Natranaerobius thermophilus JW/NM-WN-LF: one gene and its partner. The protein of the gene in region 2 binds, or shares a complex with, the protein of the main gene of each other region. Links are inferred from orthologs where the notes say so. Each region holds a gene or a part of one and is shown on either strand. Other genes may lie near its edges.

Region 1 (5,925 bases), 2.6 Mb from region 2 along the record:
ACTTGTTTCACATGGGATACTTGAGTTTTAAGACTCATTACTGGTTTTAGTGAAATTTTTTCCTTCATGTGCGGAGAAGGATATAAACCGAATAAGGCTAGTCCAACCCTAACCATATCAAAATATGCATCTGGCAAGTCAATAGTAGCAGGACTGTTAGCAGCATGTTTTAGAGGAATTTCAATACCTTCATCTTCTAACATCTTTAAGGCTTTTTCAAAGCTATTGATTTGCTGTTGTGTATAAGTCTTATCTTCCTCATCTGCTACTGAAAAATGCGTGAAAACACCTTCCACTTCTAAGGATGGCAATTTGCTAATATTTTTGACAAACTCAGCACTATTTTCTGGAGCTATTCCTATCCGACCCATGCCTGTATCAATTTTTACGTGAACAAAGGCAGTTTTCCCCATTTTTCTAGCGGTTTGAGAAAGGGCTTCTGCCATTTCATAGGTATAAATTGTGGGAGTGATACCATATTTCAAACATACATCAACATGCTCTACAGGTGTATAGCCAAGAATTAAAATAGGAGCAGCGATTCCTGCTTTCCTTAGTTCCACAGCTTCGTCTAAAATAGCTACACCTAAATAATCTACACCTTGATTCAATAGTTCTTCGGCAATTTCAACAGCTCCATGACCATAACCATCAGCTTTAATGATACCCATGATTTTTTTATTGTTCACATGCTCTCTTATCCGATTAAAGTTATAAGAAAGATTGTCCAAGTTAATTTCAGAAAAAGTCGGTCTTACAGGAATAGATTCAGACATATTGTCACCTCACACCTCATTATGCACAATTATAAAGGTAGTCCTGTAAATAATCAAATTAATTACACCTAAATAATATATTCAATGTAAAAGAAAATTATCCTCCCTTAAATATATTTTTTAAAGATTCTACTAAATCAGAAAAAATAGTGGACCTCCAAAAAGGCCCACCTACTTACTTACAAAACTCTTTGCCAGTGATAACATTTTTTCTTCGTCCTCAGCTCCTATAATTGTAAATTTTATATCTCCATATCGCCAATAAATAATATTCTTGTCTTCTACTGTTTCTAACCAAAAATCTACATTCTCTTTTGATTTGTGTTCATAATCACCTTCATCGGATAAAATACTTGGATCCTCCTTATCTTTATTTTCTAGGAGGGTCTGGGTAACAATATACTCTTCCTCTATTTTTTCCTCTATTTCTTCAGCAATTATTCTCATAGAAAGCCAGTCAGAATGTTCACAGGCGTATATTGATTTAATAAACTCATCATCTAACTCTGGTACTTTGGGATCAAAGTTAAGTGCTAGTTCATCCAAATTTTCCTTTTTATACTCATGTAATTCACATTTAGGCTCTAAAGGTTCTTCAAAGGCCATTTCTAATAACTTTTCATCAAAGTCAGTATGGCTTATGTGAGATTGATTCCACTTAACTTCTTGATAAACAAGTTCTAGATAAGGTGAAGATTTATCTTCTCGATATAATTGGATTTTTTCGGGATATAACCCTTTATCCAGGTATAATCTATAAGTTCCAAGACCCGATTCCTTAAAGACACCTTCAAGTTTGTAACCTTCTTTAAGACTGGCAACCTCAGGGGTCAATTCACCTGCAGCCATTAATTCCAAAAAATTAATAAATAAAAAGGATAACTTATTTGATAAATCCCCTTCCGAAATATGGTAGTGTTCCTCTAAATCCCGGTGGAAAATATCTATTTCTCCATTCTTGGCAATAAAGGTTTGGTGACTTCCTGTAGCTTGATTTTTTTCAGTTATATCAACTCTTAATTTATTAGGATGGAGATATCTTTCCTCAACTGCGTAGTCACGTAAATTTTCTGCCCCTTCCTCTCCTACCGTTAAATGTCCGCTTAGGTAATAATCATCAAGATCAGCCAAAGTTTCTTGAGACCAAGTTTGTAGCTCCTCTGTGGTTAATTTTTGACAAGAAGTAGTAACTACCATAAGAGTTACAGGGATTATAATAAGTATAAATATTCCCTTCACTCTAGGAATTTGTTCCACCTCCGATCTATAGCAAAGCTTTCAGCAAGTCAGCCCTGCTGACTATTCCCAACAACTTTCCTTCTCCCACTACGGGCAAACGTTTTACATTTTTTTGATCCATAGTAGTAGCAATTTCCTCAATGCCAGCTTCAGGGCCAACAGTAACAACTTGGTCAGACATTAAATCCTTTACTTGAGTAGCTACATATTTTCTAAGTTGTTCAAAAAATTCATCCTGACTTTCAGTAAAGACTATGCCACCTAAAAATTCAATATATCCTGGAGGAGAAATCCGTTTGTGTTTTCCAAGTAAATCCCCTTCAGTTATTATTCCAACAAGGTCATTTTGTGAATTAATAACTGGAATTCCGCTAATCTCCCTATCTGCCATAAGTTTAGCAGCTTCCTCAACAGTACTTTCAGGGGAAACTGTCACTATATCCGTTGACATTATGTCTTTTGCACGCATGTTATTAACCCCTTTCTTGTAATCTTTTGGCGTTCTTAAACTGATATTTTTAAAATAATCTCTGATTAACTTTTATCGTTAAGATATTGAAATGCATCTGGTAATGAATTCCACAGATCAGTTGCTGTCATACTTGCTTCTCCACTTTGGGATCTAGCTTTTTCACCAGCAATTTTATGGAGATATACACCAAGAATGGCACCTTCTTCAACAGTCAAACCTTGACCAATTAAAGAAGTAATGATACCTGTTAATACGTCACCACTACCTCCCGTTGCCATCCCGGAATTACTGGTGGATACAATATAAGAACTACCATGGGGAGAAGCAATTATAGTCGGTGTCCCTTTAAGTACGATAACAGAATTCCATTCCTGAGCACTTTGTGTCACCAGATTTATTGGATTAGATTTAATTTCATCTATTGATTTATCTATTAACCGACTATATTCTCCAATGTGTGGTGTTAGAACTTTAGGTGTAGCAGAACTACTAAGCCAATTAGTATTCCCCACTAAAACATTTAAGCCATCTGCATCCAATACAAGGGAAGTGTTAAAATCTAACAGAGCTTTTTTTACAACTTCTTCAGTTCCTTTTTCCGTCCCCAGGCCTGGACCCACAGCCATAACATCTGGACCGTGTTCTAAACCAGTGACAGTTTTTTCTAATTTTTCGTGGACTTGTTGTGCTAAGACACCGTCCTTTGATGGTAAACACCAAGTCATAACTTCTGAACCTACTTTTGATTGAGCCGTTCTTTCTTCTGATTCAGGTACAGCCCATGTAACGAGTCCAGATCCACTTTTTACAGCGGCCATTGATACTAATACCCCAGCACCCAACATATGGCTAGAACCTGCTATAATAGTCACTCTACCATAATGACCTTTATGGGTATCAGGCAAGCGCTGTGGAAGTAGGTTAGCCGCACTACCTTCGGTGACTAGATAATTTTGTGATTCGTTTTTCGTTACAATCCAATTGGGAATCCCTATAGGCACAGTCAGTAATTCTCCAGTAAAATGGGCTCCTGGATAAAATAATAAACCTGTTTTTGGTTGAGCGAAGGTTACTGTTATATCTGCCATGACGGCATTACCATCAACTTCTCCTCCTGAGCCAGAAACCCCTGAAGGAATATCTACACTGATAGTTAGACAATCTTTTCTTCTACTTTGGTTGGCAATTTGAATACAGGTATTAAATGGTTCTTTAGGTGCACCTGCTAAACCTGTACCGAGTAATGCATCAAGGATAATATCTGATTCAATAATTAGATTGTTCAGAGAAGTTAAATTATCCGTACTTCTTTGGTCTATTGTATGTATTTTAATGTCATCTCTATGCTTGATAATTTCCCAATTTGTCAGGGCATCTCCTGAAAGTTTATCGGCCTTACCGATTAAAACCAAGCTAACATTAATTTCTTTCATGGCCAGCTGTCGAGCTACTGCAAATCCATCCCCACCGTTATTTCCAATCCCGGCTAAAACAGTGACCTGAGTTTGATTATAGTCGGCCTTCATGTTGTTTAAGAAATTTAGGACTACATTAGTAACGGCAGTAGCGGCATTTTCCATCAGAACTATCCCGGGAATTCTACCCTCATCTATGGCCATTTTATCAATTTGAGCCATTTCCTCTGGAGATACAACCTTTAGCATGAAAAACCTCCTAACATTAAGTTTAGATCACTTATTTAAAGAGTATAAATATACAGTTAACTACGGTAAGAATGGCTTAATTAATACTTCTCCAAAAAACAGATAGTCCCTGCTTTTTAGGCAGGGACTCCTTGTATTTAGTGGAAAATATGGAAATTAATTTATCATATACTATCTCATTTTATATTGACTCAGATTAATTTATGGATTTTACTGGGTTTCATTGGATTCGTCTTCATGTTCTTGTTCTTCGTCATCTTCTTCTCCCAAATAATTTTTAATGGCCTTAGTTAGAGCATCAGCAGCCAAATTAGAACAGTGGAGCTTATTTTTTGGTAAACCATCTAATTCATCAGCTACATCCTTATTCTTAATATCTCTAGCTTCATTAATATGCTTTCCTTTTGCCATTTCAGTTACTATGCTGCTTGTAGCAATAGCTGCTCCGCATCCAAAAGTTTTAAATTTAATATCTTCTATTTCTTCATTGTTATTAACTTTAATGCTAATCCTCATAATATCTCCACAAGTTACATTTCCTACTTCACCAACCCCATCAGGGCTTTCTACCTCTCCCACATTCCTCGGATTTTGAAAATGGTCCATCACTTTCTCATTATACATCTATCATCCCTCCATTAATTACTGTAATTAGCTTCTTTACCCTTCCAAATGGAAGACATATCCCTTAATCTGTTGACTATTTCAGGAACAGCTTCGATGACATAATCAATTTCCTCTTCGGTATTATCTCTACCTAATGTCAATCTAAGAGAACCATGAGCAGTTTGATGACTTAAACCCATTGCCATTAACACATGGGACGGATCAAGAGAACCAGAAGTACAAGCAGATCCACTAGAAGCTGCAATCCCCTTCATATCAAGGTTTAATAACAGGGATTCACCTTCTATATATTCAAAACTCATATTGACATTATTGGGAAGTCTGCGTTCAGGGTGTCCATTCAAGCGACTATCTTCTACTTTAGAAAGACCTTCAATTAATTTGTCTCGTAATTTTTGAATGTGTTTTCCTTTAGTATCTAATTCTTCAGTGGCTAATTCTATTGCTTTACCTAAACCTACAATTCCTGGAACATTTTCCGTTCCTGGCCTGATTTTTCGTTCTTGAGCCCCTCCGTGTACTACTCTCTGTAATTTAGTGCCTTTTTTGATATATAAAGCGCCAATTCCCTTGGGTCCGTAAAATTTATGGGCTGAAAGAGTTAACATATCTATCCCCAAGTCTTGAACATCGATTGGGATATTCCCTACTGTCTGAACTGCATCTGTATGGAAATAAACATCATTATCTTTAGCTATTTCAGCCAGTTCTTTGATTGGCTGAATAGTTCCAACCTCGTTATTACCATGCATGATAGTAATTAAAACAGTGTCTTCATTGATGGCTTCTTGTAAGTCCTTGGGATTAACCAGACCATATTTATCAACTGGTAAGTAGGTGACTTTATATCCCTTTTCCTCCATTGCTTCACAAGTATCTAAGACAGCATGATGCTCAATCTGAGTAGTAATTATATGATTTCCTTTATCTCCTATTTTTTCAATAACACCTTGAATAGCTAAATTATCCGATTCTGTGCCACCAGAAGTAAAAATAATCTCCTCTGGTTGAGCATTAATGGCATTGGCCACTTGTTCTCTAGCCTCGTCAACTGCCTTTCTCACTTCTCTTCCAAAGCTGTGGATACTGGAAGGATTTCCGAAATTATCCTGTAAATATGGTTTCATTGTTTCAAATACTTCTTCAC
Region 2 (9,891 bases):
ACAGAAGGAGAAGCAGATTTTCTCCTATCCTTTGAACAAATGGAAACTTTAAGATGGTTAGATTATATTCACAGTGATACTAGAATAATTGTTAACGAACAACAAATTGTCCCCATGCCAGTGGCTATTGGACAGGGCAGTTATCCCAAAAATGCAATTGGGAACTTAAAAGAAGTTACAGAAAAAGTTAATGCATTTAATGCCCTTGAGGTTGCCAAAGAAGCTGGTAATATTAAGACTGTAAATGTAATCCTTGTAGGGGCACTGTCCAAATATATTGATATACCTGAAGATCATTGGAAAGAAATTATCAAAAAACGTGTTCCTCCCAAGACTTTAGAAGCCAACTTAAAAGCCTTTGACTTAGGAAAAAACAGTTAATAAGTGGATAATTTAAAGTAGACAAACAAAGTAGACAAATAAAGCTATAAAACTAAATGAGGTAAGGTAAAAAGGGGCTGTACCCCAAAAGCTACCACTTTTGGGTCAGCTCCTTTTTTGTGCACTAATTGATATATCTATGGAAAGTTTAATTATATATCCGATAAAATTTATTTATTAGACCAGTATTCATTAAACCGGTAAGACATCTTAGCTAACAACAGAGTAGAGGTAGGTCAATTATAATTTGTGTGTTTAAGCTAAAATATAGATAGATATAATGGATTATATCAAAAGTATCAATAAAAACTATTTGTTACATTAATTCCAATCCCTGTATAATTTAAGTGAGCATTTGTATCGGGATGTAATTATCTTTACAAAACTAGGGGTGAATTTAATGGTCTATCTAGATAACGGTGCCACCAGCTGGCCCAAACCGGAACAAGTTTATCGAGCAGTAGATGAGTGCCTACGCTCAGGCGGGAACCCAGGCAGGGGTGTCAACCAGAGTTCTCTGGAAATGAGTCGAATTATTTTTGAGGCTAGGTACGAACTGGCGAATTTTTTAAATATCCCAAATGAAGATAGATTGATTTTTACCAAAAATGTAACAGAAGCTATAAATATGGTGTTAAAGGGAATATTGGAGACAGGTGATCATGTTTTGATAAGTCCTATGGAACACAACTCTGTAGTAAGACCCCTAGAATATTTAAAGGAGAATAGAGGGATTAGTTACGATCTGATTCCGTCCGACTCTCAAGGAAGGTTAAATATAAGCGAGATTGAATCCTTGATAACGGAAAATACTAAATTATTAGTTTTTACCCATGCTTCTAATGTTTTGGGGACAGTCTTGCCTGCTCGTCAATTAGTGCAAATCGCAAAAAGCCATGGCTTATACACATTAATAGATGGAGCGCAAAGTGCAGGGAATATGGAAGTGGATGTAAAAGCTTTGAAGGCAGATTTTTTTGCTTTTACCGGTCACAAAGGCCTTTTAGGGCCGCAAGGTACTGGAGGACTATTTGTCAGGGAAGGAATTGAACTGGAACCCTTGATTCATGGAGGAACAGGAAGCAATTCCAGATCATTGAAACAGGATGGGATGTTTCCCGATGATTTTGAAAGCGGAACTGTTAATATGCCTGGAATTGCCGGCTTGAAAGAGGGTGTCAAATATAGTCGTGATAACCTGACAGATATTATTTCATCAAAACAACATTTGATGGAAAAACTTATGGATTATCTTCTAGATAAATCTGAAATTGATGTTTACGGACCTCCCTCTTCTTCTATTTCGGAACGAGTTGGACTGGTAACCTTTAATTTGAAAAACATTGCTGCAGATAAAGTGGGACAAATTTTGGACAGCGAGTATGAAATAATAACCCGAACGGGACTTCACTGTTCTCCCCTGGCCCATCGAACTGCTGGCAGTATAGACTTTGGAGGAGTAAGAGTGAGTATTGGCCCCTTCACCCGAGAAGATGAAATAGACCAGCTCATACAAGCTTTGGATCAAATTATTAATCAATAGCAATAACAGATTGACAAAAGATTACCTGAATTGACAATCAAGAATCAACAAAGTTCTGATTACGCAGTTGATACAATAAAAGCACCCAGAAATTATAGGGTTAAACAATGAAGAAATTCAAACACTTTTAGGAGGTGAAGAGTTATTTTGCGGCCTAAGCTCGCTGGTTTTAAAATGAGTCTGTTTGTACTGGCGTTTCTTTTAATGATGGTGCCGGCCCAAACCGAGGCAAGCGGGGACAGTGAATTTGTAGTTACTTTTGAAAAAGAAGAGATCGACCAAGAAGCTCTGGAAGAACTAAAAGAATTAGAAGTAGAGGTTAATACTCAAATTCCTCAGATTGGTGTAATTGCTGTTGAAGCTGATGAAAAAGACTTTTTAGAGAAAGCTTCCCAGATAGACGGCATCGAACATGTCACTAGAGAAGTATTTTGGGAACCCCCGGAAATTGAAAAAGAGACTTTTGATCAGGAAGAGGCTAGTGAAGAATCTAGTTTATATGAGGTATTCCAGTGGGATATCAAAAGAGTTACTCAGAATGAAAAGGCCTGGGACATTACCCGGGGAGATGATTCAGTTACGGTAGGTGTTATTGATACTGGTATTGATGCTGATCATCCGGATTTGAAGGAAAACTTAGAATTTGCTACGGTTCACTATGAAGATGCCGAAGAAGAGGACGCTTATGTAGACCCCAATGGTCACGGAACTCATGTAGCAGGTTCCATCGCTGCAGATGGTGAAGTGAAAGGTGTCGGCCCTGATCTGGGATTGGCTTCTTTCAGGGTTATGAATGATGAAGGTGTAATTCCTTCTGTTGCCACTGCCGATGCTATTGCAACGGCTGCCGATAAGGGTGTAGATGTGGTGAATATCAGCTTGGGTGCTTTACGGGATATTACAGATGAAGAATCGAGAGAGTTATACCATATGACAAGAAGAGTAGTGGAATACGCCGATGACCAGGGGATGATAATGGCAGTTTCTGCAGGTAATGATTCCAGGGATTTAAGAAAACCTATGGGTGAATTTGATGACGAAATAGATTTTGATGAAACAGGACCATTATTTGATGTATATTCTTATTTCCCTGACACTATTGCTGTTTCCGCCAGTGATATCCAAGATAATTTAGCAAGCTATTCAAATTACGGCCAGGCCAGAGTTGACTTGGGTGCTCCAGGAGGAGACTTTAATCCGGAAGACCCTGAAGATCCAACTACATTGTGTCTTAGCACATATCCGGGAGAAGGATATGCATGGATGGCAGGTACCAGTATGGCCTCACCCAAAGCTGCTGCTGTGGCAGGATTGATTATCAGTGAAAATCCAGGACTCTCTCATGATGAAGTTATTACCCAACTAAAAGAAACTGCAGAGACTATTGATCATCCATCAGACAGCAGACGGAACTTTGGTCACGGTCTGGTAAATTCTTATGAGGCGTTAAAAGACCTTGAATAACATGTGATTAACATTCAATTGATATTTAATTTAAAATAAATAATTGATTCCCAGATAAAAGTGATTATTTATCCCCTCTTAATTCGTCCTTCTTCCAGGATGAATTAGGAGGGGATTTTTATGTCAAAATGTTAAACTTTTTGAATTTCGACAATTTGAGACTCTCAATATCGACTTTGGAGGACAAATTTTATGGAGGTACAATGTTAATATATTTATTAGGGAACCTAAAAATTCCTTGTAACATACAAAAGTATTATTGAAACTTGGATGGGAGGGTGGTAAATGGAGGGAGAGGTGCTTTTAGAACAAGAGAAAACAAAAGAATCCAATTATTTGAAAATCTATACCTTGGGCGATTTTAGGGTAGAGTATCAGGGCAATTGCTTGGCAAATGTAAGAAAAAACTCAAATAAGCTCTGGGAACTTTTTAAGTACTTGCTCACAAACCGTAATAAGCGTTTACCACCTGAAAAAATTGTAGATACCTTATGGCCTGAACAGGATTATGCAGATCCCAAAACAGCGGTACATTCTTTGGTCTATCGGTTGAGAAAATTACTGGATATTAACGGAAGTATCAATGGTAAAAATGATAATAATGCTGTTAATAATTCTCATATAAATTTAGACTATTCTCAAGAGGGCTATTTGTTTAGGTTAAATCAACATAGCTGGTTAGATGTCGATGAATTTATCACACTATCGATAAAGGCAACTAAACTTTGCTACTCTAATCCGGAAACAGCCAAACAATTATATCGTGAGGCGCTTTCACTTTATAAAGGTGCCTATCTGCCTGAATACTATCATAAGTATTGGCCCATGCCTGCTAGATATTATTACCGCAGAATTTATATGAAAACTCTTACGGAGTACTTGGCTATGCTTAGAGATGAATCCAACTTTTCTGAAGTTAGCAAGGTTTGCGAACAGGCATTATTAATCGAACCTTTTTTAGAGGAAGAACAACTTCATTTATATTTTATGGAGTCCTTAGTTCAAGAAGGAAAACTAGGTGAAGCTTTATCATATTATGAATACATTAATACCATGTATAAACAAGAATTTGAAAGCTCTCTTCCTACTAAATTGCAAAATTTTTATAAGGAAATAAAAAACGGAAATGGCTCAGAATATATTAAAGGTGAAGCGCAAAATAACTACTTTGATTTGAAAGGCTTAAAGGTAAAGAAAGGAGTTCAAATTAAAAATACCAACGAATCCCAAGGTGGTTTTTACTGCAATAAAGACTTTTTTATTAAGCTGTATAAGTTAGAAAAATTAAGAAGTGAAAGAACTGAGAAACCTCCTGTATTAGTAGATCTGACTGTAGTCGAAATAGAAAATGACAATGATTTATCTTCTATTGAAAAGTATAGTGCTAAAATTGAGGAAGTTTTAGTAACAAATTTACGTAAGGGGGATGCAATTTGTCGCTGGAGTGATAAACGATTTTTAGTATTATTATCTAATACAAAAGCAGAAAATGCGTATAACTTTATTAAGCGAATTCAAACTGAATTTAATTGTGAATGTTACGAATACAATGTTTCATTAGTGGGAATACCCCTAACAAAACTACCGGAATAATAAAAAATAGAAAAAAGAGTATATTACTTTAGCCTTTAACCGCAGTTTTAGCTGCGGTTTTATTTTTTATCAGTGAGATAACAGTGAATTAACAGAGGTATATTATCAAAAAATAATTCACTTATATGTCAATTGTTAATGAATTATCAAAGTCAAATGCTACTATTAAAATTGCTGACAATTCAAAGTTAACTATAGGAGGTGATATTAAGAATTGTTAATAGGAATCTACAAAGGAGGAGTTGGTTAGATATGGTATTTAAAGTCCAACAAAAATTAACTATAGCACTAGTAATTGTTTTATTAGCAAGTATTCCTTTGGTAAGTAAAACACTCGGCGCCGATGATTATATTGACATTGCCGATTCATACGCAGTTGATGAAATTGAGGCATTATCAGATGAAGGAATAATTACCGGTGACCCCGAGGGTACTTTCAGGCCAAGTGACAGTATTAACCGTGCTGAATTTGCTGCTGTTATAACTAGGGCTTTAGAATTGGACGAGCTCCCAGAAAAGGGAACAGGCTTTGAAGATGTTCATGAAAGAGATTGGTATGCCGGGTATGTAGGTGCGCTGGTTGATGCTGGAATAACTACAGGGACAACAGAAACCACATTTTCTCCAGATGACCCTGTAACCAGAGAAGAGTTGGCAGTGTTTTTCGTGAGAGCTTTCGATTTAGAAGAAGACGCCAAGAAATTAACTGATAAACCGAATATTAATGACCTTGATCAAGTGTCTAGCTGGGCCAAAGACTATGTAGCTCTAGATCCGGCATTAAACGAAGGGGGAGTAGTAACAAATCTTTCCAGAAACTAAAACCATCCTCTACTTATAATAGAGGATGGTTTAGAATTCTTACTACTTTGTTCTAATCTCAATAACCTCTTCTCCACTTATCCAATCTACATTATGGCCTAAAAGCTCATTTGCATATCTAAGCGGAATTAACGTCCGGCTGTCTTCTATTATAGGTGAAATCTCCATTATTTTGGATTCTCCATTAACCTTAGCAGTTGTTTCACCAATAGTAAGCTTCACTTCCACTCCATCATCTTTAATCGTTACTTCTTGGGAGCTGTTATCCCAATCAAGGGAAGCACCTAATTTATCTATAACCCCTCGCAGTGGCATTAATGTACGGCCATCTCTAATAATGGGCGCACTATCTAGTTCCCAACTACCTTTCTTACTTTGTTCTGATCTATTAGAGTCAAATTTCTTTACTGTATAGTTTCCCGGTTCAAGTTCAAGGATACTGCTTCTACCTACACCTGAACCTGGTCCTCCATCTGATGGGCTCATTCCTGGATCTTCCGGTTCACTTATATTGTTTACAACCAAAGCATTACTAATTTCTCTACCGGGCCTTGTTATGTAATCACCTTCATAATAAAGACCTGAACTTGCACCACCGTCTAGAGCCATAGCTTCTGTCAGTCCTAATTCAACACATATAGCAGCCGTATCTTCATGGTTAGCACCGTCAACAGTTCCCATGATCACTTCATTGTCATTGTAACCAATGAAGCTTCTTCGAGCCTTGATAGTATGCCTCTCACCGGTCATCTGGTCTTTTTCTAGATCAACATCTTCTCTACCATTATTGACAAGTTTTGGTCCGGCTCCAACCATATGAATAAAATCTTCTATTTCAATTGGCTCCTCTCTATCTTCGTCACTAACAGATGGTTTGAGTTTTGCTTTATCTCCTGGGGAATAGTTTTCTGGGAGTTGTGAAACCGCCTGTTGTGTACCAAGTTCGACGACAAAACCGTTTTCCGGTATCTCTGCTGGTCCATCAGTGAATTCTACAATTCTGTTATTTTCTACAACTAATTTTGTTCCTTGTTCATCTATCACATCTTTAGAAAATTCAGGAGTATATGCAATGATCATGTTAGAATTATCAGAAGGATGGTTTATCCTACCAATTCTGATATCACGGTCTTCAATAACCAGGTTTAGACCAAATCTCATTCGAGAAACGTCTAGATCTTTAATATTTTTGATACCATCATCACTTTTAACAGCAAAGGTAGAGCCAAAACCCATAAGATGAAGCAATTGTCCATCTTTCATAATTGCACCAGAAGGATACCTTTCATCATCTTCAGAAGTGTAAGCATCGAAGAAGGTACCGTTGATGGCAGCTATACCGTCTTCCCTTTGGGCATGGGAAGATAGGGAATCAACAGTGCCCACTTCATCATATGAAGTTGTAAAACCATAATCACCGGCTAGAGGTATTTTAATATAGTTTACACGATAATCACCTCTATCGGTTTCTACTAACTTGTCCTCTTTTGTTGTAAGATCACTTGAAGCAAAGGCCAAAGACGAAAGACACGAAAGTAATAGAATAATAATTAAAGATAAAAACACAGTTCTTTGAAATATCGACATTTAAATCCCCCTATCTATATAAGATTAACACACAGTAATATATTCTCTTTATAAATAAAACTACCTGCAAAAAACTGGAATAAAGAAGAAAAATCTTCAGTTTTCGACAAACTTAGAAAAGCTGCTCCAGGTCTATAATCCTAGAGCAGCTTGAGCAGCTTGGTGTATATATCCATTATTATGTTGTAAAACTCACTTCTTATCTACTCTGGTATCCACTCCTCAACAACATCCCGATTATCCTCGATCCATTCCCTTGCAGAACCTTCTTCATCGCCTGTTTCGTCAATCATTCCCATGAGCTCGCCCAGTTGTTCATCGGTTAAGTACATATTTGCCACTAACTCTGCCACTTCCGGGGCATCTTCTGAAAAACCTCGCCTTGATAAGGCTTCAATGCGTTCTGCCTCACCGTAAACCAGTTCGGGATCCTCCAAAAATTCCAGATCCCACTCGGCAAACTTCCAATGGGGAGTCCAACCGGTAACCACGATCCATTCTTCATTATTTATAGCACTGCTTAATTCTGCTGTCATGGAAGCCGCACTACTAGAAACCAGTTAGTAATCTGCCAGGGAATCATATAAGTCCATGGCTTCATTTGTATTTTGCATTATTCCCGCACCGGAGTCTATTCCAACAATTTGTCCTTCAAACTCATTATAGTATTCATCCATTTCGTCGATACTTTCAACTTCCACGTATTCCGGGACAACTAAACCGATTCTGGCATCATCGTAGACTGTGCCTAACTGTTCAATGTCGTCACCGTGTTCTTCCATATAGTCCTCATGGGTGATTGGAAGCCAACCCGCCATGTATAAATCTTCTTCTCCGCTAGCTAAGCTGGTGTAAACCATGCCCAGTTCTGCCGTGGTGAGATTTACGTCATAACCCATTTCATCTTCCAAAATAGCAGCAACCAAATGGGATTTGGCAATGGCACATGCTCATTCCCCAAAAGCTATCCTGATTTCTTGTTGTTCATCTTCAATTAATTGACATCCTGTCATGGTAAATGCTTGACCTAGCATTAATGTAATCACTAACAAAATTATAGGAATTCGAAGTTTCATAATTGAGATACCTCCTATTGCGTAGGGTCAACTATATTTTTTGAAAACAGCTGTTTAAATATGTATCTACTTGATGTTCTCGAGGTTTTATAATGACTTTTTTTTATGGTTTTTTCAATTGACTCCCATAATTTTTTGTATTAAACTTAAGTCGTAAAAGGTTTTAGTAAAACGATTTAGTAAAACCTTTTATGATCCAATCGAGATTATTTAAGTAAGTTACGATATTAATATTTTCTTATGAAAGGACGTCCCCAATGGCCACGATTAAAGATATTGCCAAGAAAGCTGGGGTTTCAATCACCTCTGTTTCCCAGGTGCTAAACAACAAGGATATGGGCATCAAAGAAGAGACCAAAGAAAAGATCCTTGCAGCAGCCCGGGAGCTGGACTATAAGCCTAATTACCTCGCTCGGGGCTTAATTACTAAAAAGACCAATACCTTGGGACTTATCATTCCAGACATTACCAACCCTTTTTTCCCCCAGGTGGTCAGGGCCATTGAGGATACGGCCAATTACCAAGGATACAATATGATACTTTGCAATACCGATGATGATGTGGACAAGGAGAAATTATACCTCAGAGTTCTTGAAGAAAAATGCGTAGACGGAATTATTTTTACAAGTTCAACTAAATCTTCCAAAAGTTATCTGGACCACCTGGAGAACAATGATACACCCTTTGTCCTTTTAGACAGGAGTTTTTCAGGTCCTTTGGACTTTCCCAAAGTTTATACTGACGGTTATAAAGGTATTAAACTAGCCATGAATCACCTGATTACAAGAGGCCATAGAGACATTGCTTTTCTTTCAGGTCCTGAAACATCCCAAACGGCCAAAGACCGCCTCGAGGGATACAGACAAGCCTTGAGTGAAGCCGGTCTCACTCCCGAATCAGAGTCACAATTGATCTATTATGGTGATTACAAGGCCCTCTCGGGAGAGCAAGGAATAGCCGAGCTGTTGGATACAAATCCGCATATCACAGCAGTAGTAGCAGCTAATGATCTCATGGCGGTGGGAGCTATGCGAACTATTAAAAATCGCGGCCTAAAAATTCCGGAGGATATATCAATTATCGGATTTGACAACATTCAAACCTCACGACTAGTAGATCCACCCCTGACTACGGTGGCACAACCTTCTTATCAAATGGGACAAATGGCGACTGATATTTTGATCGACATGATCGAAAAGACCACTAATATTACTGGGAAAAGCACTCATCCCGAAACTAATCAAACTTCACAGGATTTCGAATCACTTAAAATCCAAGAAGTCAAGCTAGAGCCCGAATTAATCATCAGAAATTCAGTTAAATAGTATGGATTAAGATTAAATAAGGAATAGACTTCGGCCAGTGAGGCCCAGAAATCTGGAAATAAGTTATCAACATTCAACTTTTATACATCCAAAAAATAAA

What was found.
Region 1: the proteins of NTHER_RS13610 (region 2) and nifU are in contact, whole or in part, in a solved structure (PDB 5XT5), measured with the Bacillus subtilis proteins. The link is inferred for Natranaerobius thermophilus JW/NM-WN-LF from one-to-one orthologs.

Annotation. Positions count from the first base shown.
Region 1 is NC_010718.1:319,511-325,435, reverse strand. Bases 3,069-5,925 are described here. They hold nifU (Fe-S cluster assembly scaffold protein NifU), read right to left. Parts: upstream 4,776-5,925; coding sequence 4,362-4,775; downstream 3,069-4,361. Other genes in these bases: nifS (cysteine desulfurase NifS), read right to left, coding at 4,790-5,925; NTHER_RS01675 (bifunctional ADP-dependent NAD(P)H-hydrate dehydratase/NAD(P)H-hydrate epimerase), read right to left, coding at 3,069-4,151. Outside these bases: alr (alanine racemase), read right to left, coding at 1-776; NTHER_RS01685 (hypothetical protein), read right to left, coding at 948-1,973; NTHER_RS01680 (CBS domain-containing protein), read right to left, coding at 2,041-2,484; more of NTHER_RS01675, read right to left, coding at 2,550-3,068. UniProt on the Bacillus subtilis protein: Part of the SUF-like system that mediates the biosynthesis of iron-sulfur (Fe-S) clusters. Acts as a sulfurtransferase and thus transfers sulfur from SufS to SufB.
Region 2 is NC_010718.1:2,900,497-2,910,387, reverse strand. The notes cover bases 1-2,852. They hold NTHER_RS13610 (aminotransferase class V-fold PLP-dependent enzyme), read left to right. Parts: upstream 1-781; coding sequence 782-1,924; downstream 1,925-2,852. Other genes in these bases: NTHER_RS13605 (S8 family peptidase), read left to right, coding at 2,099-2,852; NTHER_RS13615 (indolepyruvate oxidoreductase subunit beta), read left to right, coding at 1-381. Also shown: more of NTHER_RS13605, read left to right, coding at 2,853-3,388; NTHER_RS13600 (AfsR/SARP family transcriptional regulator), read left to right, coding at 3,674-4,981; NTHER_RS13595 (S-layer homology domain-containing protein), read left to right, coding at 5,234-5,803; NTHER_RS13590 (stalk domain-containing protein), read right to left, coding at 5,846-7,390; NTHER_RS16425 (hypothetical protein), read right to left, coding at 8,341-8,466; NTHER_RS13580 (LacI family DNA-binding transcriptional regulator), read left to right, coding at 8,724-9,791. UniProt on the Bacillus subtilis protein: Type II cysteine desulfurase that acts as the initial step in the SUF-like Fe-S cluster assembly pathway.